Regions from separate parts of the Roseibium sp. JB4-4 genome, predicted to be linked through region 3. Evidence: predicted binding sites of a transcription regulator. Region 3 holds the regulator's gene; each other region holds the start of a gene.

Region 1 (8,189 bases), 2.5 Mb from region 3:
TTCAGATATTCATCCGCACCGATCGCATTCACGTAGGTGACAAGAAACCGCCCCCCATGAAATCCGGGTGCTGCGGGAAAGGCACTTGCTTTTGTCCAGCCCGGATAGTCTTTGACAAAGTCTTCGGAGATCCAGCGTTTCGGGCCTTCTTGATATCCCGCCTGCAGATCGGCTTTCAAACAATCATAGACGCTCTCTGCTTCGTCGCCGCTGAGTTCATAGCCAGGTTTGTCGACATCGCAGGCAGCATGCGCTGTCGCGGAAATCAAAAGTGTTGCAAAAACTCCTCCCAGATAAATCGGTAGCTTCTTCATTTCTCTCTCCCATTGTCGCCAGCCCCGCGTGGAGCTGAAGGAAAGAAGCTTCCGGTCCAGAAAGGCGCACGCACAATTCACATGACCGGTGTCGGCACGTGAAAAGCCGTGAGCCTGAAGTTTTTCGGCTTACATGACAGTTGGTTATGAAGCGGATCGCAGGAACTTGCGATCCGCTCAAGTCTGCTCGATCAGCCTTCGAACACCACCAGGAGGTCCTTGGCGTCGATTTGAGCGCCGGGCGACACCAGGATTTCGGCAACTTTGCCATCACGCTCGGCATGCAGTGCCGTTTCCATTTTCATGGCTTCGATAGACACCAGAACGTCGCCCGCCTTCACGTCCTGACCCGCGGCAATGGCGACGGTTGAAATGACGCCTGGCATCGGCGCTCCGACGTGCGCTGCATTGCCGTCTTCAGCTTTGCGCATTGCAGCGGCACCTGATGCACCATGCGCCCGGTCCGGAACCTTGACATTTCTCGGTTGCCCATTGAGTTCGAAGAAGACTTTCTTCTCACCCTTTTCGTCCGTCTCGCCGATCGCCTGACAGCGCACTACCAGAGTTTTGCCCGGCTCGAGGTCGACAAGAACTTCGTCACCGGCTTCAAGCCCGTAGAAATAGACCGGTGTCGGCAATACCGAAGTCGGGCCATATTGCTGGAAGGCATTGTCGAAGTCAGTGAACACCTTCGGATACATCAGATAAGACGCGAGCTCAGTGTCATCCAAGTCGCGGCCTGTCTTGTCAGCGGCGGCCTGGCGCTCTGCATCCAGATCCGCTTCTGCCAGCAAAGACCCGGGCCGCACCTTGATCGGAGTTTCACCCTTCAGCACCTTTTGCTGAAGGGCTTCCGGCCAGCCGCCTGGCGACTGTCCGAGATCCCCATGCAGCATCTTCACAACGCTGTCCGGGAAGGCGACATCCTTCCCAGAGTCTTCGACATCCTTCACGCTAAGGTTCTGGCTAACCATCATCAATGCCATATCGCCGACGACCTTGGAGGACGGTGTGACCTTGACAATATCACCGAACATCTGGTTGGCATCGGCGTAGGCCTGTGCAACTTCATGCCAGCGGGTTTCAAGACCGAGCGACCGTGCCTGCTCTTTCAGGTTGGTGAACTGCCCCCCGGCATTTCGTGAAGATAGACTTCTGAGGCTCCGAAACGCAGGTCACTTTCAAAGGCCCGGTACTGAGTCCGGACGGCTTCCCAGTAGAATGAAATCTGGCGGATGGTCTTGGCATCGAGCCCTGTGTCGCGCTCGCTACCGCGCAGTGCTTCGACAATGGAACCGAGACAAGGCTGCGACGTCAGGCCTGAAAGGGCATCCATCGCTGCATCGACCGCATCGGCGCCTGCTTCGACCGCCGCCAGTATCGTCGCAGCGGCGATGCCCGATGTATCATGCGTGTGGAAATGGATCGGCAGATCGACTTCCTGTTTTAAGGTCCTGATCAGAAGTTTTGCGGCTTCCGGTTTGCACAAGCCCGCCATGTCCTTGATACCAAGAATATGCGCTCCTGCTGCTTCCAGCTCCTTGGCAAGACCGACATAATACTTGAGATCATATTTCGGACGGGCGCTGTCCAGCATGTCGCCGGTGTAGCAAAGAACGCCTTCACACAGTTTTCCCGATTCCTGCACCGCGTCCATCGAGACACGCATGTTTTCGACCCAGTTCAGGCAATCGAAGACGCGGAAAAGATCGATGCCGTTTTCGGCTGCCTGCTTGACGAAGTAGCGAACCACATTGTCCGGATAATTTGTGTAGCCGACCCCGTTGGAACCGCGCAGCAGCATCTGGAGCAGGATATTCGGCGCTCTTTCGCGGATCTGATGCAAACGCTCCCAGGGGCTTTCGGTGAGAAAGCGCATGGCAACATCGAAAGTCGCACCACCCCAGCACTCCAGAGAGAACAAGTTTGGCAAACCGGTTGCGTAGGCATCGGCCACATTGACGATATCGTGGCTGCGCATGCGAGTGGCCAGCAGTGACTGGTGCCCGTCGCGCATCGTCGTGTCGGTTATCAGCGCGCGCTTTTCCGCCTTCATCCAGTCGGCGAAACCCTTCGCACCCAGTTCATCGAGCAATTGCCGGGTTCCAGCCGGTTTGCCGTCGCCAAAATCAGGAACGATTGGCGCAGACGCATCCTTGGGCGGCCTCTCGCGGTTCTTGGTTTCCGGATGCCCGTTGACGGAAACGTCGGCAATATAGGTCAGGAGTTTGGTTGCCCGATCCTGCCGTTTCGTCTGCTCAAAGAGAGCAGGCGTGTCGTCGATGAATCTCGTTGTATAGGCATTGGCCTTGAAATCATCGTGTCCGATGATGTTTTCAAGGAAGACCAGGTTCGTGGCAACGCCGCGGATCCGGAACTCGCGCAGCGCGCGGTCCATGCGTTTGCGCGCATCTTCGGCCGTGGGTGCCCAGGCCGTAACCTTTTCCAGCAGCGGATCATAGAAACGTGTGATCACCGCACCGGAATAAGCTGTCCCGCCATCCAGGCGAATGCCAAATCCGGTGGCGCCTCGATAAGCCGTGATGCGCCCGTAGTCCGGAATGAAATTCTGTTCCGGATCTTCGGTCGTAATCCGGCACTGCAATGCGTGACCGTTGAGACGGATCATTTCCTGCGGCGGGACACCGCTCTCCGGCGAACCGATCTTGTAACCGTCCGCAATGTGGATCTGCGCCTGCACGATGTCGATGCCGGTGACTTCTTCCGTCACCGTATGCTCAACCTGGACACGCGGATTGACTTCGATGAAATAGATGGCGCCCGTATCGGCGTCCATCAGGAATTCGACCGTACCTGCACCGCGATAGTTGACTGCGCGACCTATCTTCAGACCGTATTCGCAAAGTTCCTGCCTTTTGGCCTCGTCGAGATATGGAGCCGGAGCCCGCTCGACGACTTTCTGATGCCGGCGCTGAATGGAACAATCACGCTCGAACAGATGCACAACGGATTCGCCATCGCCGAGGATCTGCACTTCCACATGCCGGGCGCGCTGAACCAGCTTTTCAAGATAGATCTCGTCCTTGCCGAAGGCGGCCATTGCTTCGCGCTTTGCGGCCAGAACTTCCTTTTCCAGCGTCGCTTCGTCGGGGATCACCCGCATCCCGCGTCCGCCGCCACCCCAGGAGGCTTTCAACATGACGGGATAGCCGATGCTCTCTGCCTGGCGCCGGATTTCATCCATTTCATCTGGCAGTGGATCAGTCGCCGGCATGACCGGAACACCAGCTTCAATCGCAAGATTACGGGCAGCGACCTTGTTGCCCAGACGGCGCATGGTGTCGGATCTGGGTCCGACAAAGGTAATTCCCGCAGCTTCACAGGCGTCAACGAATTCCGGGCTTTCGGAAAGGAGACCATATCCTGGATGGATTGCATCCGCCCCGGAAAGCTTGGCAACACGTATGATCTCGTCGATGGACAGGTAGGCCTCGATGGGGCCAAGCCCTTTTCCGACCTGGTAGGCCTCGTCGGCCTTGAAGCGGTGCAGCGCCAACTTGTCCTGTTCCGCATAGATCGCAACGGTTTTCAGACCAAGCTCATTGGCCGCCCGAAACACCCGGATCGCAATCTCGGATCTGTTCGCAACGAGAATTTTTGCAATTGCCAAACGCCCTCTCCCCTAACTTTGAGCCAAATTTCAGCCACTTTCGGCAAGATTTCTACTTTGGTAGGAGGCGCTTGAAAAGGGGCAGAAGGTATGTCCTTTTTTTAAGCCGGAGAAAATTTTTGCGCCTGCACCGCTAACTCATAGAAAATGAACACTAATCCGGCCTAAGTCTCCGACGGATTACCGTTTTCGATTTATTTGCAGTGCAGCAAAACGTCAGCCATTTTCCTGCACTTGCAAAATTTTTGAGCGCATTTTTCAACTCTGAACCAAATTGAGACACTGTTCTGAACACCAGGTTGACTGCCTTTTGTCGGCGCCCGGGATATCGGTTCAAAAATCCGTTCTGCCGCATGCTAACCTACCAAATCTGGTACGAACAAACCCGCAACTTTTCTGAATCAGCGATTCGTCCAGGCTTCGTTCACCCTGTGTCCAAAGGTAAACGGACGAGCCTCCAAGGTTATTCCGGCAATTTTCGGAATTTTAATTCTTGACAGCGATTCGCTCCAAATCACTCTCATTGATAGATTTTGACTCAAACTATTGACCAGATTCAGGATTTTGTACCCAATAGCACTAAAGAGTCTACATCTCGTAGGGAACAAATCCTGAATCAACAAGAGTCCGCGATTCGGTTTCGGTTTGTTCCAGAGTCGTTCTCCACAAGAATTTTTCAATTGAAAAAAGAGACGTTTTTGACCATTTGGATAGGGACACAACGCGCGGCGCCGTGCTAGATACGCTCCACCATATTTAGGGCCCATTCCAATGGCGTCCTTTAGAGCGCCTTGCCAAAGAAAGCCAACCAAAACCACTTCCATGCCACGCCCCCAACCACTGCCGCTGCCGCCGCAAGCCCGGTCCCGTACTGTCACGGCCGTGCTCGGACCGACGAACACCGGCAAGACTCACCTCGCAATAGAACGCATGCTGGCGCAGTCCTCAGGTCTGATCGGCCTGCCATTGCGCCTTCTGGCGCGCGAGGTCTATGGGCGCGTGGCGGACCGGGCGGGCAAAGACGCCGTTGCCCTGGTCACGGGTGAAGAAAAGATCATTCCGGATAATCCGCGGTTCTGGGTCTCGACGGTCGAGGCGATGCCGCTGGATCTTAAAACCGAGTTTGTCGCTATAGATGAGGTGCAGCTCGCCGGAAATCTGGATCGGGGGCACGTTTTCACCGACCGCATCCTGAATTTGCGCGGCATGTCGGAAACCCTGTTGCTGGGTTCGGCGACGGCGCGACCTTTGCTGGAAAGGCTTCTGCCGGGTCTCAATGTCGTGACCCGGCCGCGTATGTCCATTCTGGAATATGCGGGTTCCAAAAAGGTGTCCCGTCTGCCGGCCCGGTCCGCGATCGTCGCATTTTCGTCCGACGAAGTTTATTCGATCGCTGAACTCATCCGCCGGCAACGTGGCGGTGCTGCCGTCGTCCTTGGCTCACTGAGCCCAAGAACCCGGAATGCCCAAGTTGACCTTTTCCAGAATGGCGATGTCGATCACCTCGTTGCCACAGATGCCATCGGCATGGGCCTCAACCTCGATGTCCACCACATCGCCTTTGCGGGCAACAGGAAATATGACGGATACCAGTATCGGCAATTGACGGCTTCTGAGATGGGTCAGATCGCCGGGCGCGCCGGAAGGCACACCAAAGACGGCACCTTCGGTGTCACCGGTCGGGTCGACCCGTTGCCTGACGAACTCGTCGAACAGATTGAAAGTCATCAGTTCGGAAGCCTGAAAGTGCTGCAATGGCGCAACAGTTCTCTGGATTTTTCTTCCATCGGCTCGCTTCGGAAAACCCTGGATGCAGTGCCGAAAGAAGAGGGTCTCGCCAGGGCACCCACCGGCGATGACATCACGGCGCTTGAACATTTATTGCGCGACAACGCAATATCTGACATGGCAAAGGGTGAAAAAGCGGTCGAATTGTTATGGGATGTGTGTCAGGTCCCAGATTATCGCAAGATTGCACCCGCGAACCACGCCGACCTTTTGAACACCATTTACAGCCATTTGATGCGGCACGATGTCATTGCTGACGATTGGTTCACGCGTCAATTGGCCTTCGCAGACCGCGCAGATGGTGATATCGACACACTCGCAAACCGGATTGCTCACATCCGGACCTGGACTTATGTCGCGAATCGTCCTGACTGGCTGGCCGATCCGGCTCACTGGCAAGGTGTGGCAAGCGGCATAGAAGACAAGTTATCTGACGCCCTTCACGAGCGGCTGACACAGCGTTTCGTGGATCGGCGGACAAGTGTATTGATGCGACGTTTGAGAGAGAACGCAATGCTGGAAGCAGAAATTACATCGAGTGGCGATGTGCTCGTTGAAGGTCAGCACATCGGAAATCTGCTTGGCTTCCGCTTTGCTCCCGACGCGGCGGCCGAGGGCCCGGATGGGAAGACCGTGCGCGCAGCCGCCCAGAAGGCACTGACGACCGAGATCGAGTCTCGCGCCGAAAAGCTCGGCAAGTCGGAAAATACCGATTTTGTGCTGACATCGGATGGCACCATCCGCTGGCGGGGCGAACCGGTCGCCAAATTGGTTGCCGATGAAGACCTGCTTGCGCCGACGGCACTGCTGCTGGCGGACGACCATTTGTCAGGTCCGACAAGGGAAGCTGTCCAGAGCCGCATCGACCTTTGGGTCAAGGCGCAGATTGACACGTTGCTGAAACCGCTCGTGGACTTGAAAAACGGTGAAGATCTGGAAGGTCTTGCGCGCGGCATTGCCTTCCGCATCGTTGAGGGTCTCGGCATTCTTGAACGCCAGGAAGCGGCAGACGAGATCAGGCAACTCGATCAGGACATGCGCGCCTCATTGCGCAAGCATGGCATTCGTTTTGGTGCGTACACCGTTTTCGTACCCGCACTATTGAAACCAGCCCCCAGCCAATTGCTGGCACAGCTATGGGCGCTGAAGCACGGCTCGCTTGACATGAATGGCATGGCCGAGTTGCCACAGTTGTCCGCGTCGGGCCGCACTTCCATTCCGGTTGATGAAAGCATCGACAAGGCGCTCTACAAGGTTGTCGGGTTCAGGGTCTGCGGTCCTCGGGCCGTGCGTGTCGACATTCTGGAACGCCTGGCAGACCTGATCCGGCCATTGATCGCCTGGAAGCCGCTTGATGCGGAGGTTGCGCCGCCGGAAGGGGCAATCGAAACCGGTAGAGGCTTCACCGTAACTGTTGCAATGACGTCTCTGCTCGGATGCGCTGGTGAGGACTTTTCCTCGGTTCTGAAATCGCTCGGCTACCGTGTTGAAACAAAGGAAGTGCAGCGTCCGGTCACTGCAAAGGCAGCAGTCGACGGGTCCGAAGCGACGGCAGTACCGAGCACCGTCGAGGACGCGTCCTCCGCAGAAACGCCGGAAGAGCCCGCGCAGCCCGCCGCAGACCAAGATGAAGCCAACGCTTCGGTCGCGGCTGAAACGCCGGTTGCTGCTGCCGACGGCAGTGCAGACACACAGGCTGTTGATGTCCCCGCTGCGGAGGCGGAACCTGCCGGTGAAGAGCAATCAGAAGGTCTGACTGCGGAACCGGCAGTGCAATCGGCGGAGGCGGAAGCAGCTGAAGGCAACGCCCAGTCTGACACTGTCCAGACACCGGATGCGTCGACAGAGGCGGCAGCGGACGGTGAAGCGACCGAAAGTGACCCGGAAACGGAAACCGTCACCATCGAAATCTGGCGTCCAGGCCGGCATGATCGCCGTCCTCGCGGCCGCAACGACCAACGGCGTGGTGGAGACCGCAAATCCCCCGGACCGAAAGGCGGACACGGCGACAAACGCCACGCCAAGGGTGCCGGAAAAGGCGGACCGAACCGGAACAAGGGTGGACATGGCGGCAAGGGCCATGACGGTGGCCACCGGCGCGACAAGACGCCAAAAGACAAGCCTATCGATCCAAATTCGCCCTTCGCAGCTCTGATGGCCTTGAAGGAAAACCTGGACAGCAAGGACAAGAAGTAATTCCGGACACCGGTGAATTTTCTGCTTCGGGCAGCCTGCGCATCGACAAGTGGCTCTGGTATGCCAGGGTCACGAAGTCCCGGTCTCTTGCACAAAAACTGGCGACCTCCGGCCATATCCGGGTCAATAAGGACAAAATTGCTTCTGCAAGCAAGACCGTTAAGCCCGGGGACGTCCTGACCATCGCGCAGGAACGAAGAGTACTTGTTCTCAAGATCGTCGCACTTGGCAAACGGCGCGGCCCTTATGAGGAAGCGCGG
Region 2 (8,189 bases), 690 kb from region 3:
CCTGCTTCAGTGCTCCGCGGAAATCACGGTAGGCTTCAAGGATGACCTGTTCGCGATCGATCTGGTCCTTGGTCGCACTGGCCACCTCCTTGTAGGTTCCACGAATGTCGGTGAATCGGTCCGAAATAGTGCCGCGCCGCATGTCACGCCATTTGTTGGAAAGATTTTCAGTGAAGGAAATTTTGCCGTCCGCGAGCTGGTCAACCAGCGTCTTGGCATCGTCGCGGATCGAGTTGAAGGCCTCGGTGATCTCCTCATAACGTTCACCGATGTCCATCTGTTGCACCTGGTTGCGGACCACTTCGTTGAAGTTGGAGGCCTGACCGAGAGTGCGTGAAATAATCAGTACCTTGTCCGGCGACAGGTCGGAGATCTGCTCAAGCAGGGCATTGATCGGTGCATCCCTTTCGGTTTCCGGTGAGATGCCGATATCGCGCAATGTGGAAAGAGCGCGATCCAGATATTGAAGGGGGAAAACCCGCCGGCCGGCGCCGCTGCATTTTCCGGAGTTTCAGGTGCTGCCGCGTCTGTCATGTTTGACCTCCTCGAAGGACGGCGTCGATTTTTGTGGTCCAGCGCCGCTTCGTCCTGTTTACGTCGTAAAGGGCCATGTTAGGGCAGGCTTACGCCGCTCTGTCAACGGGTTGGCAAGGGAAACTGGCCAAGTTCATTCGTCGAGCCGGACCCGTTTGATCCTTTCCATAGGCGGCTTTTGCGACAAGTATGTTTCGAAGACCAGAGTTCCTGCATTTTGCCCTTGTGACCTTCGTGACCTTGCGCTCATGGCTTTGCCACAGAAGAATGCATTAACAAGTGGTCAGGAAAGACTTTCGGTCTTGATCGGAACAGGCACGCGTTGGCATGGCAAAGTGATGAAACAGATAAAAATTTTTGGTTTCTCGCTGCTGGTTGCCTTGCTGCTGGCACTGCAATTGTCGGTGGGTGCCAGTTATGCCCAGGAAGCCGGTAGCGACCCGGTGCCAGCTGCCCCCCGGTTCTCGATCTCTTCGAGCGTGCGTCAAATGCCCTGGAGCAAGGCACAGTCTCGACCGGAACGCTTGAGCTATTGCGTCAACAACTTGTCGAGGTGCGCGACAGAAACTCTCGAGTGGTTGAAACGGGCAGCATAGATGCGCAAACACTTGCCGCCCAGCTGAGGGCACTGGGATCGCCACCTTCGGGTGGGCAGGATGAACCTGAGGAGATTGCCGAGCGGCGCAAGGAGCTGACGGATGCGCTGGCCGAAGCCAATGCACCGATCCGCGAAGCAAGGGAAATCACGAACCTTGCCAATGTGCTCATTCGGGAGGTCGATCGGCAGATCAGGTCGATGAAGATCGACAGCCTGCTGACCCGGTATCCGTCGCCGCTCGTACCGGCGACATGGACCAGTGGTTTTCAGGAAATCAACCAATTCTGGAGACGGCTGCAGCGCGACATACAAGGGGAACTGGAACGCCCCAGCGTATCGAAAGCGCTCGGACAAACCGTGCCGACGTCTTTGGCGCTTATCGCCTTCGGCATATTTTTCATTGTCGTTGGGCGAATGCCCATCCATCGGTTGCTATTGAAGCTGAGTGAGCGCCAGGAACGCGGTGGCCGCTCGCTTGCACTTGCTGTGATCTATAATCTCAGTTTCCTGGTTTTACCGGCAATCGGCGCCTTGTCGATCCTCCTCGTCATACCGGTTCTGGACATTTATCCCAACAGCGCCCGAATTGCGCTCACGGCAGCGCCGATCGTGGCGCTTTTCATGGTGATCGCCAACTGGCTGGGGCACACGCTGTTTGCGCCAGGTCTGACCCGCTGGCGCTTGTTGGAGCTCGAGGACCGCGAGGCAAAGCTGGGCCTGCGGCTTTGCCAGGGGCTCGGTGCCTTCATGATGGTCGAAGTCGCTCTGGAAACGCTGCAGCTTGACAATGCTTTCGGCGACAGCGCGATCTCGGTGTTGTCGGTGCCGCTTATTGCAACCGCAGCCGTATTGTTGTGGGCATTGGCGGGGATCATCAGAAACAAAGGTGCGGATGCGTCCGACCAAACGCAAGAGACTGCCGAACCTGACGAAGATGAGGAAATCGAAGAAGCTTCGGTCAAACCGCAAGAATCCGGTTTTCTGTTGTTTCTTTCCCTCTTGATGAAGGCGTCTGCGTTCCTGGCAGTCAGTGTGACCCTCGTCGGTTATGTGGAACTGGCAAGGGCTGCCATCATTCCGATGATCATGACGGTCGCGCAGCTGGGGTTGGGCTTCATGCTCTACCACCTGGCACAGCTTCTGGTGAAAACCGCGACCGACCGGGAAGACACGGCTCCAACACCAATTCTGGTGACCATAGGACTGATTGTTCCACTTGTGGCGATCTTTACGCCGCTCATCGCACTGACATGGGGCGCAAGGGCAACGGATATCGCAGATGCTTGGCGATTGCTGATCGGGGGTGTTCAGTTCGGGGATATCCGCTTGTCACTGGATTCTCTGATCGTTCTTGGGGTTGTCTTCGCAATCGGCGTGCTGATCACACGTTGGCTGAAGAACCTGCTGAGGACATCGGTTCTGCCGCAAACTCGCATGGATGTCGGTGCGCAGACGGCCATCGTGACCGGGACCGGATATGTCGGGTTGACGCTTGCGATTCTGGTGGCGGTTTCAACCGCTGGATTGAACCTTTCCAGCCTTGCCGTCGTGGCTGGGGCACTCTCGGTTGGTATCGGGTTCGGGCTGCAAACCATTGTCTCGAATTTCGTCTCAGGCATCATCTTGCTGATAGAGCGGCCGATCAAGGAAGGGGACTGGATCGAGGTTTCCGGTCATATGGGCTATGTCCGCGACATTTCCGTTCGCTCGACCAGGATAGAAACCTTCGATCGGCATGATGTCATCATTCCAAATTCGGATCTGATTGCCGGCACGGTCAAGAATATGACCTTGAGCAACAAGTCCGGCCGATTGATGCTTCCAATCAGGGTTGCATTCGGCAGTGACCTGGAGAGGGTGAAGGCCATTTTGATCGAAGCGGCCCGTGGACACTACACCGTTGCGCGCTATCCGGTGCCGTTTGTCCTCTTCATGGGGGTTGGCGAGAATGCTTTGAACTTTGAACTCAGGTGCTATCTGAAAGACGTCAATAATATTTTGACGACGCAGTCGGATCTCTTTTTCGCCATCTACAATGAATTCGGCAAATCAGGGATTGAAATCCCGATCCCCCAGCGTGATCTGCATATCAAGGATATCGACAAGGTGTTGAGTGCCCTGGATGGAAAAGCAAAAGCTGATCCATCCCCGGCATCCTGACCTTCTAGACAAGTTCAGCCGCGATACGGGCTGCCAGGCGGGCGTTGTTGCGTACAAGTGCGATATTCGTGTCGAGGCTGCGTCCAGCCGTCAGGTCGAGAATTGCGCCCAAAACGAAAGGCGTGACGTCCTTTCCAGTTACATTCCGGGCCTCAGCCTGCCGGATAGCCTCGTCAATATGGCCGGCCATCTCGGATCCGGGTATTTCATCTGCCAAAGGCACCGGATTGGCAATCAGGACACCACCATGATCTGGAAAGTTTTGCCGCATTTTCAAAAGGTTTCCGATCTCAGCGGCCGAATTGAGTGTGTAGGGCGCCTGGAGACCACTGATCCTGGACCAGAATGCCGGCAGTTCCCTAGTGCCAAAAGCGATAACCGGGACCCCCTTGGTCTCCAGCACTTCCAGCGTCTTGGGAATATCCAGCAGCGCCTTTGCGCCTGCTGAAACAACGCAGACTGGTGTTCGTCCAAGCTCGTCGAGATCCGCAGACACGTCGAACGTTGTCTCCGCGCCCTTGTGAACACCGCCAATGCCGCCGGTCGCAAACACTTTCAGCCCGGCAACATGCGCTGCCATCATCGTGGCGGCAACGGTGGTGGCGCCGTAGCAGCCGGTGCTGAGCGCAAAAGTGAGGTCGGCGCGTGAGCACTTCATAACGTCTTCAGCTTGAGCCAGGCGATCCAGGTCGCTGTCGGACAGGCCGATCATGATCTTGCCGTCCATCAGTGCGATGGTGGCTGGGACTGCGCCTTCGGCACGAATGTCAGCTTCGACCAGCCGGGCTGTTTCGACATTCTTCGGAAAGGGCATCCCGTGCGTGATAATCGTGGATTCCAGCGCAACGATCGGTTTTTCGCTGGCAAGTGCATCGCGGACCTCTGCGTTGTAGACAAGCAGGTCTTTGACTGAAGTGCTGAGGTTTGGGCGTGTCACGGAAGAGGCCTCTTATTGTTTCCACGGGCGCAGAGCCCTTTTATCGTTTGACGCTCTTATAAGCTCGCACCGAGAACTCGCCAAGTGATTGGTTTGTCCGTTTGGTCAAAAAGCGGTCAAAGCTTCCCAGGAAAGTGTTTCAGCCAATGCGCCCGTGCTGGCAAGGGTCAGGGCCGCTGCCCTCAGGCCGAACCTCACCGCCTCTTCAAGAGCGTACCCCTTGGAAACTGCTGCGAGGCTGCCCGCCGTCAATGCATCACCTGCGCCGGTCACGTCGACGACATCCGTATTTTCCGGTGTAAGTCTGGTGATCAAACCCTTGTTTGAAACGATTATGCCGGAAGGTCCGTCTGTCAGAACGAAGGCTTTCAAACCTGCGTCGACGAGGGCGGAAGAAATTTCATCTGGGCCCGCTGAAGCTGGCAATCCGGTCAACGCGGCGGCCTCTCCGCGATTGAGATAGAGGCAGTCAAGGCGAGAGAGCAGGGGTTTCAATCGCCGGGACTTGGCATCCGAAACCGCATTGGCCATCAGCCTTCCAGTCTGGATTTGCGACGCCAGGCCCTCAAGCATCGGGGCTGGCAGGTTCGCGTCGACAAACCAGATTGTCTTTTCGTCTGCAGTTGCAGACAAGCGGTCAACGATGTCTGAGAAAAGGTCGGCAGGCGCTTCGGAGAGGATGCGGTCATCGACGCAGGCGGCTTTCAGCGAACCGTCCGGATCATGTAACGCCAGATACTGTCCGGTTGAAAAACCCGATCTGGTGACGGTGAAGTGTTCGATCCCTTCTTCACCCAATTGCTCTTTGAGGATCTGCGCAGCAGCGTCGTCTCCAACTGTCCCGATGAGCTTGGTTTGAACACCCAGCCTTGAAAGGTTACGAGAGACATTCGTCGCCACTCCGCCTGGTTTTGCGTGGAAGCGCGCCGGCGTGGACGTCTCGGGCCGGATCACTTCAGCTCCATGCGCAATCGTATCATAGTGAATTGCACCAAGTGCAATAACAGGACTTTCGAAGGACGGGGACACGCCTGATTACTTCTCCAGAGCTCGATCGGTAGTGGCGGACGTTGAGACACAGGACAAGCGGGCTAACAGATCGAACCTGATGCGGCAACTCCTTGCCGATGGCCGGTTGATTCTCCAGGCATATAGAATCACAGGTGTCGCAAATGAAATAGTTACGCAGCGTTAGCTCCAAACGTTCTACAGAGAACATACTGGAAACAAACAAGCATTTCCGTTTTAATACCAATCGGTTTCGCCGACTTGTCAAATGAGAACAAAAAGTGTACAAAGCTCTCATTGAAACAGCGCGTCCATCGTGGAATAAGGAGCGTAAGCCATGTCACAAAGTACACTTCGTCTCGTAGAAAGCAGCCAGATGGATAAGACAAAAGCGCTTGATGCAGCGCTGAGCCAGATCGAAAGAGCCTTCGGTAAGGGATCCATCATGCGTATGGGTCAGAGGGACGCAGTGGAGATACAGTCTGTCTCAACCGGATCGCTCGGTTTGGATATCGCGCTGGGTATCGGTGGGCTGCCGCGCGGACGTATCGTTGAGATCTACGGTCCGGAATCGTCAGGTAAGACCACACTGGCACTTCATACTGTTGCCGAAGCTCAGAAGAGCGGTGGTATTTGCGCCTTCGTTGATGCGGAGCATGCTCTTGATCCTTTGTATGCCAGAAAGCTCGGTGTCGACATCGACAATCTGCTGATTTCCCAGCCGGATGCGGGTGAACAGGCGCTTGAGATCTGCGACACGCTTGTGCGCTCAGGGGCAATTGATGTTCTGGTTATCGATTCCGTTGCGGCCCTGACCCCTAAGGCGGAGTTGGAAGGGGAGATGGGTGACAGTCTGCCGGGCATGCAAGCGCGCTTGATGAGCCAGGCGCTCCGTAAGCTGACCGCGTCGATTTCCAAGTCGAACTGCATGGTTATCTTCATCAACCAGATCCGGATGAAGATCGGTGTCATGTTCGGCTCGCCCGAGACGACGACGGGCGGTAATGCTCTGAAATTCTATGCTTCGGTTCGCCTTGATATCCGCCGCATCGGCGCGATCAAGGATCGGGATGAGGTGGTCGGAAACCAGACGCGCGTCAAGGTGGTCAAGAACAAGCTTGCGCCTCCTTTCCGGCAGGTTGAATTCGATATCGTTTATGGCGAAGGGGTTTCCAAAACCGGCGAACTGATCGATCTTGGTGTCAAAGGCAATATTGTCGAAAAGTCCGGTGCCTGGTTTTCCTATAACAGCCAGCGGCTCGGCCAGGGCCGTGAAAATGCCAAACAGTTTCTGAGGGACAATCCGGAAATTGCTGAAGAGATTGAATTGGCCATTCGCCAGAATGCAGGTCTTATCGCTGAAGCAATCATCGACCCTGAACGCGGCGCAGAAGAAGACGAGGATTGAGATCTTTCTCCTCTCATCCCTGACGTCTGTTCGCAGACGCGATCTTGTCTGATAAGCAAAATTTTGAACCCCTCCTTGCCGATCAAGGAGGGGTTTTGTCTTTTCATCTTTGAAGTCGCCTGCGGGTCTGTCTGAAAATGCCGGCGGCAACGGGCAAATCCGCAGTTTCTCTGAGCGAGCTTCTTCGCAACTGCTGGACAGGTTTGTAGGTCAAAGTTAAAAGGCTCTTCCGGCCGGTATCCCAATCTGGGGACCTGCGATATCAGAAAGCCAATTAACTGGCCCGCATCTTCGGGCTCAGACCGATGTGAGACCCGAATGACCGGCGTAAACGAAATTCGCACCGCCTTCCTGGACTATTTCAAGAAGAACGATCACGAGGTGGTCGATTCCGGTCCGCTGGTACCGCGGAACGATCCGACTTTGATGTTTGCGAACGCGGGAATGAACCAGTTCAAGAACGTTTTCACCGGTCTTGAAAAGCGCGATTATCAACGGGCGGTGACATCCCAGAAGTGTGTGCGTGCAGGCGGGAAGCACAACGACCTCGACAATGTCGGGTATACGGCGCGCCACCATACGTTTTTCGAAATGCTCGGAAACTTCTCCTTTGGTGATTACTTCAAGGACCGGGCAATTGAACTTGCATGGAACCTGATCACCAAGGAGTACGGTCTGCCGGCGGACAAGCTGTTGGTGACGGTCTATGCCGAGGACGATCAGGCATTTGATCTTTGGAAGAAGATTGCCGGGCTTGGCGAAGACAAGATTATCCGCATCCCGACTTCGGACAATTTCTGGTCCATGGGCGATACCGGTCCGTGCGGCCCGTGCTCAGAAATCTTCTACGACCATGGTGACCATGTTTGGGGCGGCCCTCCAGGCACGCCTGAGGAAGATGGCGACAGGTTCATTGAGATCTGGAACCTGGTCTTCATGCAATATGAACAGACGCCTGAAAAGCGTCTCGACCTGCCGCGCCCGTCGATCGACACCGGAATGGGGATCGAACGCATTGCGGCTGTCATGCAGGGCGTTCACAACAACTATGATATCGATCTCTTCAGGGCATTGATTGCCGCCTCGGAAAACGCGACCGGTGTTGATGCGGAAGGGGACGCGCTAGGCAGTCACAGGGTGATCGCCGACCATCTTCGCTCAACCAGCTTCCTGATCGCAGATGGTGTTCTGCCATCCAATGAAGGCCGCGGTTATGTGCTGCGCCGGATCATGCGCCGCGGAATGCGCCATGCCCATCTACTGGGCGCAAGCGAACCGCTTATGCATAAGCTTGTGCCCGCTCTTGTTCGTGAAATGGGCCGGGCCTACCCGGAGCTTGGCCGGGCAGAAGACCTGATCACGGAAACGCTGAAGCTTGAAGAGACCCGTTTCCGCAAAACGCTTGAGCGAGGCCTTGGCCTGCTCGACAGCGCCACGCAGGATCTGTCGGCTGGTGGTCGGCTAGACGGGGAAACAGCATTCAAACTCTATGACACTTACGGTTTTCCGCTAGATCTTACCCAGGACGCCCTGCGCGCCAGAGA
Region 3 (8,189 bases):
CATGTGCAGGAAATTTGCCGAGTAACCGAGATCGTTGCGCGGATAAACAAATGGTTGTCCCACGTGGTATTTGTGGGCCATTGCCGCGATTGTCGGCATCTTGGCGATCATGCGCAGCGACGCAACCATGCGCTGGTGCGGATCTGTGATGTCTGTGGAGTCATGATAAAACGCTGCCAACGCACCGACGGTACCAACCATGATTGCCATGGGGTGGGCGTCGCGGCGGAAACCGGAGAAGAAGCGGTTCATCTGCTCATGGATCATCGTGTGGTAGGTCACACGGTGCACAAAGTCGTCTTTCTGCGCCTTGGTCGGCAGTTCGCCGTAGAGCAGAAGGTAGCAGGATTCCAGAAAGTCGCCATGGTCGGCGAGTTGCTCGATTGGATAGCCACGGTAAAGCAACGTGCCTTCATCACCGTCGATGTAGGTGATTTTTGACTCGCAAGATGCGGTTGAAGTGAAGCCCGGGTCGTAGGTGAACATGCCTGTGTCCTTGTACAAGGACGCGATGTTCACTACCGACGGCCCGATGGATCCGTCAAGGACGTCGAAATCGTGGCTATTACCACCGACGTTTAGCTTGGCGTTGTTGTCGGCCATACAGAAAACCCCTTTGCGTTGTCCGGGTGTGCAACTCTAGTGAATGGCTAGCAAACCGACGAGATCGGTTCCTGCTGCCGAGCGGCACTGGAGAAATTTTCGCGTCCTGCGTAGCCCATTTACTGCACTGCCGCAAGTTGGCCGGCATAACCCTTTGGTCAAAGACCAATTTGCCGGGAATGCCGGAGCCGCCGTTAAACCGCTTTGGGCGACCCCAATCCGTATTACTGCGTCAATTAGACCGTCTGATCCTGAATTCTGGCCAGCGATTCATCACGGCCCAGTGCAACAAGGACATCATAAATTCCCGGTGAAGTCCCGCGGCCGGTGAGGGCTGCACGCAGCGGCTGTGCGACCTTTCCGAGTTTCAGTTCCTTATGCTCTGCATAGGCTTTTACGGAGGTTTCGAGATGCTCAGCGCTCCATTCATTGGCTGCCGTCAAAACACCGTGAAGGTCTTTCAAGATGCTCTTTGCTTCATCGCTGAGGATTTTCTGCGCCTTTTCGTCAAAATCGAGAGGGCGCTGGCGCCAAAGATAAGAAGCGCTTGAGGTGAGCTCAACCAGCGTTTTGGCCCGTTCCTTTAGACCTGGTAGAGCCGCGAGCGCTACGCTTTCCTTGTCTGGTGAAGCAAGCCAATTCAATACTGCAGCGCCGTCTTCAGCATGCTGAAGATAGATTTTCCAATGCTCCAGCAACTCCTGGTCCGGTGTTGCGCGCATGTAGTGCCCGTTGAGATTCTCGAGTTTCTTGAAGTCGAAGCGGGCGGCGGACTGGCCAACAGCATCCAAGCCAAACCACTTTATCATGTCGTCGAGCGACATGATTTCTTCGTCGCCATGACTCCAGCCAAGACGCGCAAGATAGTTGCGCATAGCCTGCGGGAGATAACCCATGGCACGATAGGCTTCGGCTCCGGTTGCTCCATGGCGTTTTGACAGTTTCGCGCCATCAGGCCCGTGAATAAGTGGAATATGCGCCATGGCAGGGACTTCCCAATCAAGCGCTTGGAAAATCAGAGTTTGCCTGGCGGCATTTGTCAGGTGATCGACACCGCGGATGATATGCGTGATTCCCATATCATGATCGTCGACGACCACGGCAAGCATATATGTCGGTGTGCCATCCGATCGCATGATGACAAAATCGTCCAAATCCTTGTTTGGAATGACAACTCGGCCCTGGACCAAATCCTCGACGACGGTCTCGCCGGACTGTGGCGCTTTGAGGCGAACGACCGGTGCGATGTCCTTTGGCGCTTCTAATGGATCACGATCGCGCCAGGTGCCATCGTAGCGGGGCGGACGACCTTCAGCCCGCGCCTTTTCGCGCATGGCATCAACCTCTTCCGGCGAACAATAGCAGCGATAGGCTGAACCGTTTGCCACCATCTGTTCGACGATTTCGCCGTGACGTCCAACGCGGGAAAACTGAGAAATGGGATCTCCGTCCCAGTCAAGGCCCAACCATCCGAGACCGTCAATCAAGGCGTCAACGGCTTCATCCGTGGAGCGGGCACGGTCGGTATCCTCGATCCGTAGCAGCATTTTTCCGCCAAAATGCTTGGCAAACAGCCAGTTGAACAATGCGGTGCGAGCGCCGCCGATGTGTAGAAAGCCGGTCGGCGAAGGAGCAAAACGCGTGACGATGTCTTGTGCCATGGTGCTAATTAAAAGTCTCTGTCAAGATAACGGCGCAGGTTGCGCCTTTGAAGGTGGCGCGGTCTTAGCACAGGCATTGGCAAGGCTAAATAGGCACTTGCCCGTTTCTTTAGGAGATGGAAGGATCAGCAGGTGGTGCAGCAGCAAACACCGCCCGAAAAAAACAGAGCCGCAATTCAGCGGCTTCGCATCCTGCATCTCAAACCCAATTACTCGAAAACGAACCTCACCAATACCGCAGGGGCCGGATGGACAAGGCTCAGTCCGCCTGGGCGGTTCTGGCGGCGCTCACGTCAAAAAAGTCCGGCGTTGTTCAGAGCCGCATCTGGGAAGATCAGGGGCTTTTGTGGTGCTGCTTCGCATTTTCTGCAGGAATTGCGATCTACAAGATTTTGCCGGCTGAGCCCAATAGGATCTTGCTCACTGCGCTTACGCTTTTTGCAATGGGTGCTGTTTACCGAATTTCCCGGCGAGGGTCTTTAAGCAGGTTTGTTCTGCTCCTTCTGGCGCTGGTTTCCGGTTTGACTGTCGCCAGCGTCAGGACAGCCACGGTCGCGGCCCCAAAACTCTCTGAAATGATGAATGTCACGCTGACCGGGTTTGTTCTTGAGCGACAGGTCAATGCGCGCGGTGTTCGGCTGCTGCTGCAAGTTGAAACCGTCAATGATCGAACGCGATCGGACCTGGGATTTCCCAAAAAGGTTCGGATGCGGGTGCCGGCAGGCGACATTGCCAGACCGGGGCAAATGGTCGAACTGCGGGGGAGGCTTTTCCTCCGGCAGGACCAGTGATGCCTGGGGGCTATGATTTTTCTTATCGAGCCTTCTATTCCCAAATTGGTGCGACGGGGTTTGGCTATGGGCCTTCAATGGTCTTGGCATCTGACAATACGCCACTGACGATCCAAGCCAGAGCACTGGTTCAGAACCTGCGCGAAGGTATTGCAGACAAGATTAGAACTGTGATGGGGCAGGGCCCGGAAACTGCCCTTGTTGTTGCCCTCCTTGTGGGGGACCGAAGCGGTATCACCGAGGTGCAAGAGGAAGCACTTCGCGCAGCAGGATTGGCTCACATCCTGGCAATTTCCGGATTGCATATGGCTCTTTTCGCAGGGGGTGCATTTGGCGCGGTTTTGTTGTTGCTTTCGCTGTTTCAACCGCTTGCACTCAGATGGCCCATTCACAAATGGGCGGCGGCAACTGCGCTATGCGCCGCGGTTGGTTATTTGCTCATTTCCGGCGCGGCCGTCGCAACTCAGCGCTCATTTGTGATGATCGGACTTGTCTTTCTTGGGGTTTTGGTAGGCCGTCGTGGTTTGACGCTTAGAAGCGTTGCTCTTGCCGGATTTCTGCTTCTGTTGATTTCACCAGAACGCTTGTTTTTTCCCGGGTTCCAAATGTCCTTCTCAGCTGTCATTTGCCTTGTCGCCGTCTATGAGCTTTGGCGCAGTCGAGACAAAGAGAGCTGGAAGAAAGACGTTCGTGTTGGCTTGCTGCCAAGGATCTTTGCTTCTTTGGGAAAGTGGTCATTCGGTCTGCTTGTAACGGCAGTTGTTGCCGGACTTGCAACGGGGATTGTCGGGGCACACCATTTCGGCCGGATTGCGCCCTTTGGCGTGGTTGGCAATATGCTCGGAATGCCTGTCTTTTCATTGCTGGTCATGCCTATGGGTGTTCTTGCGCTCATCCTAATGCCATTCGGACTGGCCGCAATTCCTCTTGCCTTTATGTCGATTGGCATTTCCTGGTTGCTTGATATTTCAGAATTCACCGCAGCTCTGGGGGGCGATACAGGGACCGTCGGCAATCTCTCCGCGTTGCCTACCCTGTTTTTGATAAGTGCGCTGTTTCTGGTTCTTCTGGTGCCGGGGCGGTGGCGTTTGTTTTCAGCAGCGCCATTTGCCCTGGCGATACTCCTGATTTTCTTGTCTCGGCCTCCCGATATTCAAATCGCGTCTTCGGGTTCGAGAGTTGCGGCTCGCGACGAAAACGGTTTCTTGAACCTATCAGTCAACCGTTCTTCCTTCGTGACAGAACTCTGGCTTCAAAAAGAAGGGGTTTCCGTGTCTGCGATTAAATCGCGCAAGATGAAATCGCCCCAGCGGAACTGCGATCAATCAGGATGTGTGATCAGAGCGCATGCGCCAGTCGATCAATTGCCGAACGGTCAAAACGTCGAAGTGCCTGTTTCAATTGCATTTCCTCGGCATGCGGACGCTTTATTTCAGGATTGCCAATTTGCCGATCTGATCGTGACCGATTTAATCGTTCCAGATGGTTGCCGAGCAGCCATTGTTATTGATGCAGAAACGAGAGCCAGGCGAGGGGCGGTGTCTATTTGGCTGTCTGCGCAAGCAACGGCGCGCGACGACAAATTGCCTGACAAGCAGCAGCACACCGCTGAAACCGGAAATCAAAAGATTGATGGCACTGACAGGCGTGACACCCAAGCCGCAACCACCATCGTCTCAAAAATGATTTTCGCAATTCCAGAGGCACCAAGACCCTGGCACCAAATAGGAGAAATGACGCGCGCAAACCTGACCTCGAAAGCCAAGTGAAGCCGTTAGTAACGACCGTACGATCTAATACTGGCGAAACAAAGCAACGAGACGTCCTTGAACACGAACACGCCCCGGTCCGAAAATTCGGGTCTCATAAGCTGGATTTGCGGCTTCGAGTGCAATGGACGCACCTTTTTTGCGAAGTCGCTTCAATGTTGCTTCCTCATCGTCAACCAGTGCAACGACAATGTCACCGCTGTCAGCTGAATCTGTCCGACGAATAAGGACCGTGTCACCATCAAGAATGCCGGCTTCGATCATAGAGTCACCGCGCACTTCCAGTGCGTAGTGTTCGCCCTTGCCGAGAAGCTCTTGAGGGACAGTGATTGAATGACTGTGGTTCTGAATTGCTTCAATCGGAACACCGGCGGCGATCCGGCCCATAACAGGTATTTCTGTGCCTGCGACTTCAGGAACAGATGGAGCAGGAGAAGGAGACTTGGCGCCTTCTCCCTTGCCAAGAGAGCCCTCGATGACTTCGGGTGAGAAACTTCCACGTGGTCGTGGAGCCCCAAGGCCGGGAGCAATTGAGTCCGGAAGGCGGACAACTTCCATGGCTCTGGCCCTGTTTGGCAAGCGACGAATAAAGCCGCGTTCCTCAAGAGCCGTAATGAGCCGATGGATACCAGACTTGGAACGCAGGTCCAGCGCGTCCTTCATTTCATCGAAGGACGGTGGAACACCAGTTTCCTTCAGTCTTTCATGAATGAACATGAGCAGTTCGTACTGCTTGCGCGTCAACATAACGGTTACCCCTGACCTAGAATCGGACTGGTACAAATCGAGAACACCTTAGCTGTTCCTATTGTGTTCTGCAAGGGTAAATGTTCTCTTACTGTTCTATTGCCGCCGTTTTCACGGAATTGAACGGAGTTCATCAATTACGGCTTTAGAACGTGTTTCAGTCAGTTGAAATCAGCAGCAATTCGCAGGTTACGAGGGTCGGGCACCCGCCGGGCTGTGCAACCCCTTGATGGAGATTTCCGTCGAGATCTATGCAGCGTATCTGAATCCGTTGGCCTTGATTGGGTTCGCAGCCACTACCTGATTGCAAGAGGATTTCAGAGATAAGGCCTGTCATGGGCGGCGACGATGTGAATTCAGCACCTGCGAGACTGCCGAGACCGACAACCTTGAAGGTGTTGGCCCCAATAGTCGAAGCGAGATCGCAGATACTGTCGTGAAGATCCTCAAATGGTGCCAGCGTTGTGATGAGAGCGTTCGGCGGAGTGGAGGGGGCGACGATGGTTTGCGATGGCTTGATGCGGAAAAGCGTAAACTCAGTTTCGAGGTCGTATTCGGCTTCGAAACCAGCTCCCGTTAAGCCATATCCGGTCAGATCCGCTTTCCTTGCGAGGGACACGCTGTCCGGAAGGAGGTGGCCGAGATGGACATTGCCGTTTTCAAGCCAGTAGGCGTGAATATGCGCAAACCACTTGCCGTCCCGGAGGCCCAGAATGGCAACGGCTTCGATGAGTGTTGATCCTTCGGAGGCCTGTTTGTCGCTATACCAGGCGGCATGCCTGTCGTCGATCGCACGATCCGGCATGACATAGTCAAAGGCGTTGAGTTCCACGCCACCGAGATCAAGTATCGCGGATTGATAGCCTGACGCTTCGATCCACTGGCCAAGCTTTTCCAGCAGACCACCTCCATCGGACAAGGACAGCGCAACCGGTTCAGCATGGCATGGGAGAGAGGGTCTGCGTTGAGATGCAATTGGTCCAGGGTGCTTGATATCATCAAGTGTCCGTGGAACTCCGCGTCTCATATCAAGCCTTTTTCGATCAGAAATTCACGTACCAGCTTTTTCGTGATCTTTCCGTAAGCGCTGGTGGGCATTGCTTGAATAAACAAATATCGATGCGGTCTCTTGTATCGGGCGATCTTTCCGGCAAGAAATTCGCTCAATTCTGCCGCTTCCGGTTCCGGTTCAGAATTGGTTGAGGCCACACACACCGCAAGTCCGACTTCTCCCCATTGAGGGTCTGGAATGCCAAGAATTGCAACCTCCGACAAGGAAGGATGTGCCAACAAAACTTCCTCCACTTCCTTTGGGTACACATTCGACCCGCCTGAAATATACATGTCTGACGCGCGACCGGTTAGATAGAGATACCTGTCTTCGTCCATATGACCGATGTCCCCGGTTCGAAACCAACCGTCGCGAAACGCGTTTTCATTGGCGGCATCGTCTTCCAGGTAACCAGCGCAGACCGCAGCCCCGATGACGCAGACCTCACCTGTTGTTCCAGGTGGCAACAAGGCACCAGTTTCATCCTGTATCGAAACTTCAATTCCGGTCCGTTCGGTGCCGCAAGTGCCGATGCGCGCCTCAGGGCCGTCTTCTTGCACGTGATCCTGAGGGCGCAGGACGGTTATGTTGCCTGTCACTTCACCAAGTCCGTAGTACTGGACCAAAACAGAGCCCAGCTTCTCGAGAGCCAGCTTCTGATCTTCGCGGTACATCGGAGCTCCGGCATAAATCACATGACGAAGGCTCGAATGATCGTAGCGCTCGACAGCCGGGTCTTCGACGAGGCGTTTCACAATAGTGGGAACCGTGAACATGTTGCTGACCTTGTGCTTTTCGATCAGTTCGAAAGCGACTGTGGGGTTAAAGCCAGTTCTTGGCATCAGGACATGTGCCGTTCCTGCGGAAAGCTGCGCGATTTGCTGGAGACCTGCGCCATGCGAGAGAGGTGCTATCACGAGCGATGCATCTTCTTCGTTTGTTCCTGGCATCAGGTCTGTCATGTAGTTGACTGCAACGAAGCCGATTTGGCCATGCGACAGGACCACCGCTTTTGGCCGGCCGGTGGATCCGGATGTGAAGAACAACCAGCAGGGATCAGTGTAGTCGACCGGTGCATTTGGAAATTGTGTTCCCATGTGGCTGGTTAACAAGGTTTCATAGGAAACGCCAAAGGCGCTTTCTCCAATGCTAACGATACCGCGCACGTCCGGATTGGCAGCCTTGACGGCTTGTGCCTGTTCTTCGAAGTCTGCGTCGCAGAGCATCACCTTGGCTTTTGATTTCTCGCAAGTGTAGGCAGTCTCCGCAGGGGCTTGTCGAAAGTTGCAGGGTACCCAGATCGCACCAAGACGAAAGGCAGCAAGCATGATTTCGGTCATTTGATTGGAGTTTTGCGCCTGAACGAGAAGGCTGTCACCCTTGGTGATGCCGAATCTATCGCTTAGGGCTGCCGCGAGCGCTGAGACGCGCCTGTCGAGTTCCTGCCAGGTCCAGGTGTTGTCTTCCCAGATGATTGCCGCGCGGTTAGGCCACCGGGCCGCGTTTTTGGTCAAGAAGTGTGCCAAGTTGGCGACCCGGTTCGAGCTACGCTCTATCATTGGCTAAG

What was found. Region 3 encodes LexA, which represses DNA repair genes until DNA is damaged. Its sites were predicted from a motif close to TGTTCNNNNTGTGTTCNG; they were not measured.
Region 1: the regulator LexA is predicted to act here: its motif matches at 4,592-4,609, upstream of ACZ1HV_RS17230 (helicase-related protein).
Region 2: the regulator LexA is predicted to act here: its motif matches at 5,508-5,525, upstream of recA (recombinase RecA).

The regions. Positions count from the first base shown of each region.
Region 1 is NZ_CM146333.1:3,653,222-3,661,410, reverse strand. It holds gene ACZ1HV_RS17240 (cytochrome P460 family protein) at 1-314, opposite strand, end outside; partial or broken gene pyc (pyruvate carboxylase) at 506-3,945, opposite strand; gene ACZ1HV_RS17230 (helicase-related protein) at 4,768-7,929, shown strand; gene ACZ1HV_RS17225 (RNA-binding S4 domain-containing protein) at 7,965-8,189, shown strand, end outside.
Region 2 is NZ_CM146333.1:5,487,180-5,495,368, forward strand. It holds gene ACZ1HV_RS25835 (cell surface protein) at 1-439, opposite strand, end outside; gene ACZ1HV_RS25840 (hypothetical protein) at 873-1,130, shown strand; gene ACZ1HV_RS25845 (DUF3772 domain-containing protein) at 1,109-3,292, shown strand; gene ACZ1HV_RS25850 (pseudouridine-5'-phosphate glycosidase) at 3,297-4,229, opposite strand; gene ACZ1HV_RS25855 (carbohydrate kinase family protein) at 4,335-5,258, opposite strand; gene recA (recombinase RecA) at 5,575-6,645, shown strand; gene alaS (alanine--tRNA ligase) at 6,964-8,189, shown strand, end outside.
Region 3 is NZ_CM146333.1:252,004-260,192, forward strand. It holds gene gltA (citrate synthase) at 1-603, opposite strand, end outside; gene gltX (glutamate--tRNA ligase) at 840-2,264, opposite strand; gene ACZ1HV_RS01230 (DUF4131 domain-containing protein) at 2,513-3,055, shown strand; gene ACZ1HV_RS01235 (ComEC/Rec2 family competence protein) at 3,133-4,824, shown strand; gene lexA (transcriptional repressor LexA) at 4,849-5,571, opposite strand; gene ACZ1HV_RS01245 (PPC domain-containing DNA-binding protein) at 5,729-6,598, opposite strand; gene ACZ1HV_RS01250 (acyl-CoA synthetase) at 6,595-8,181, opposite strand.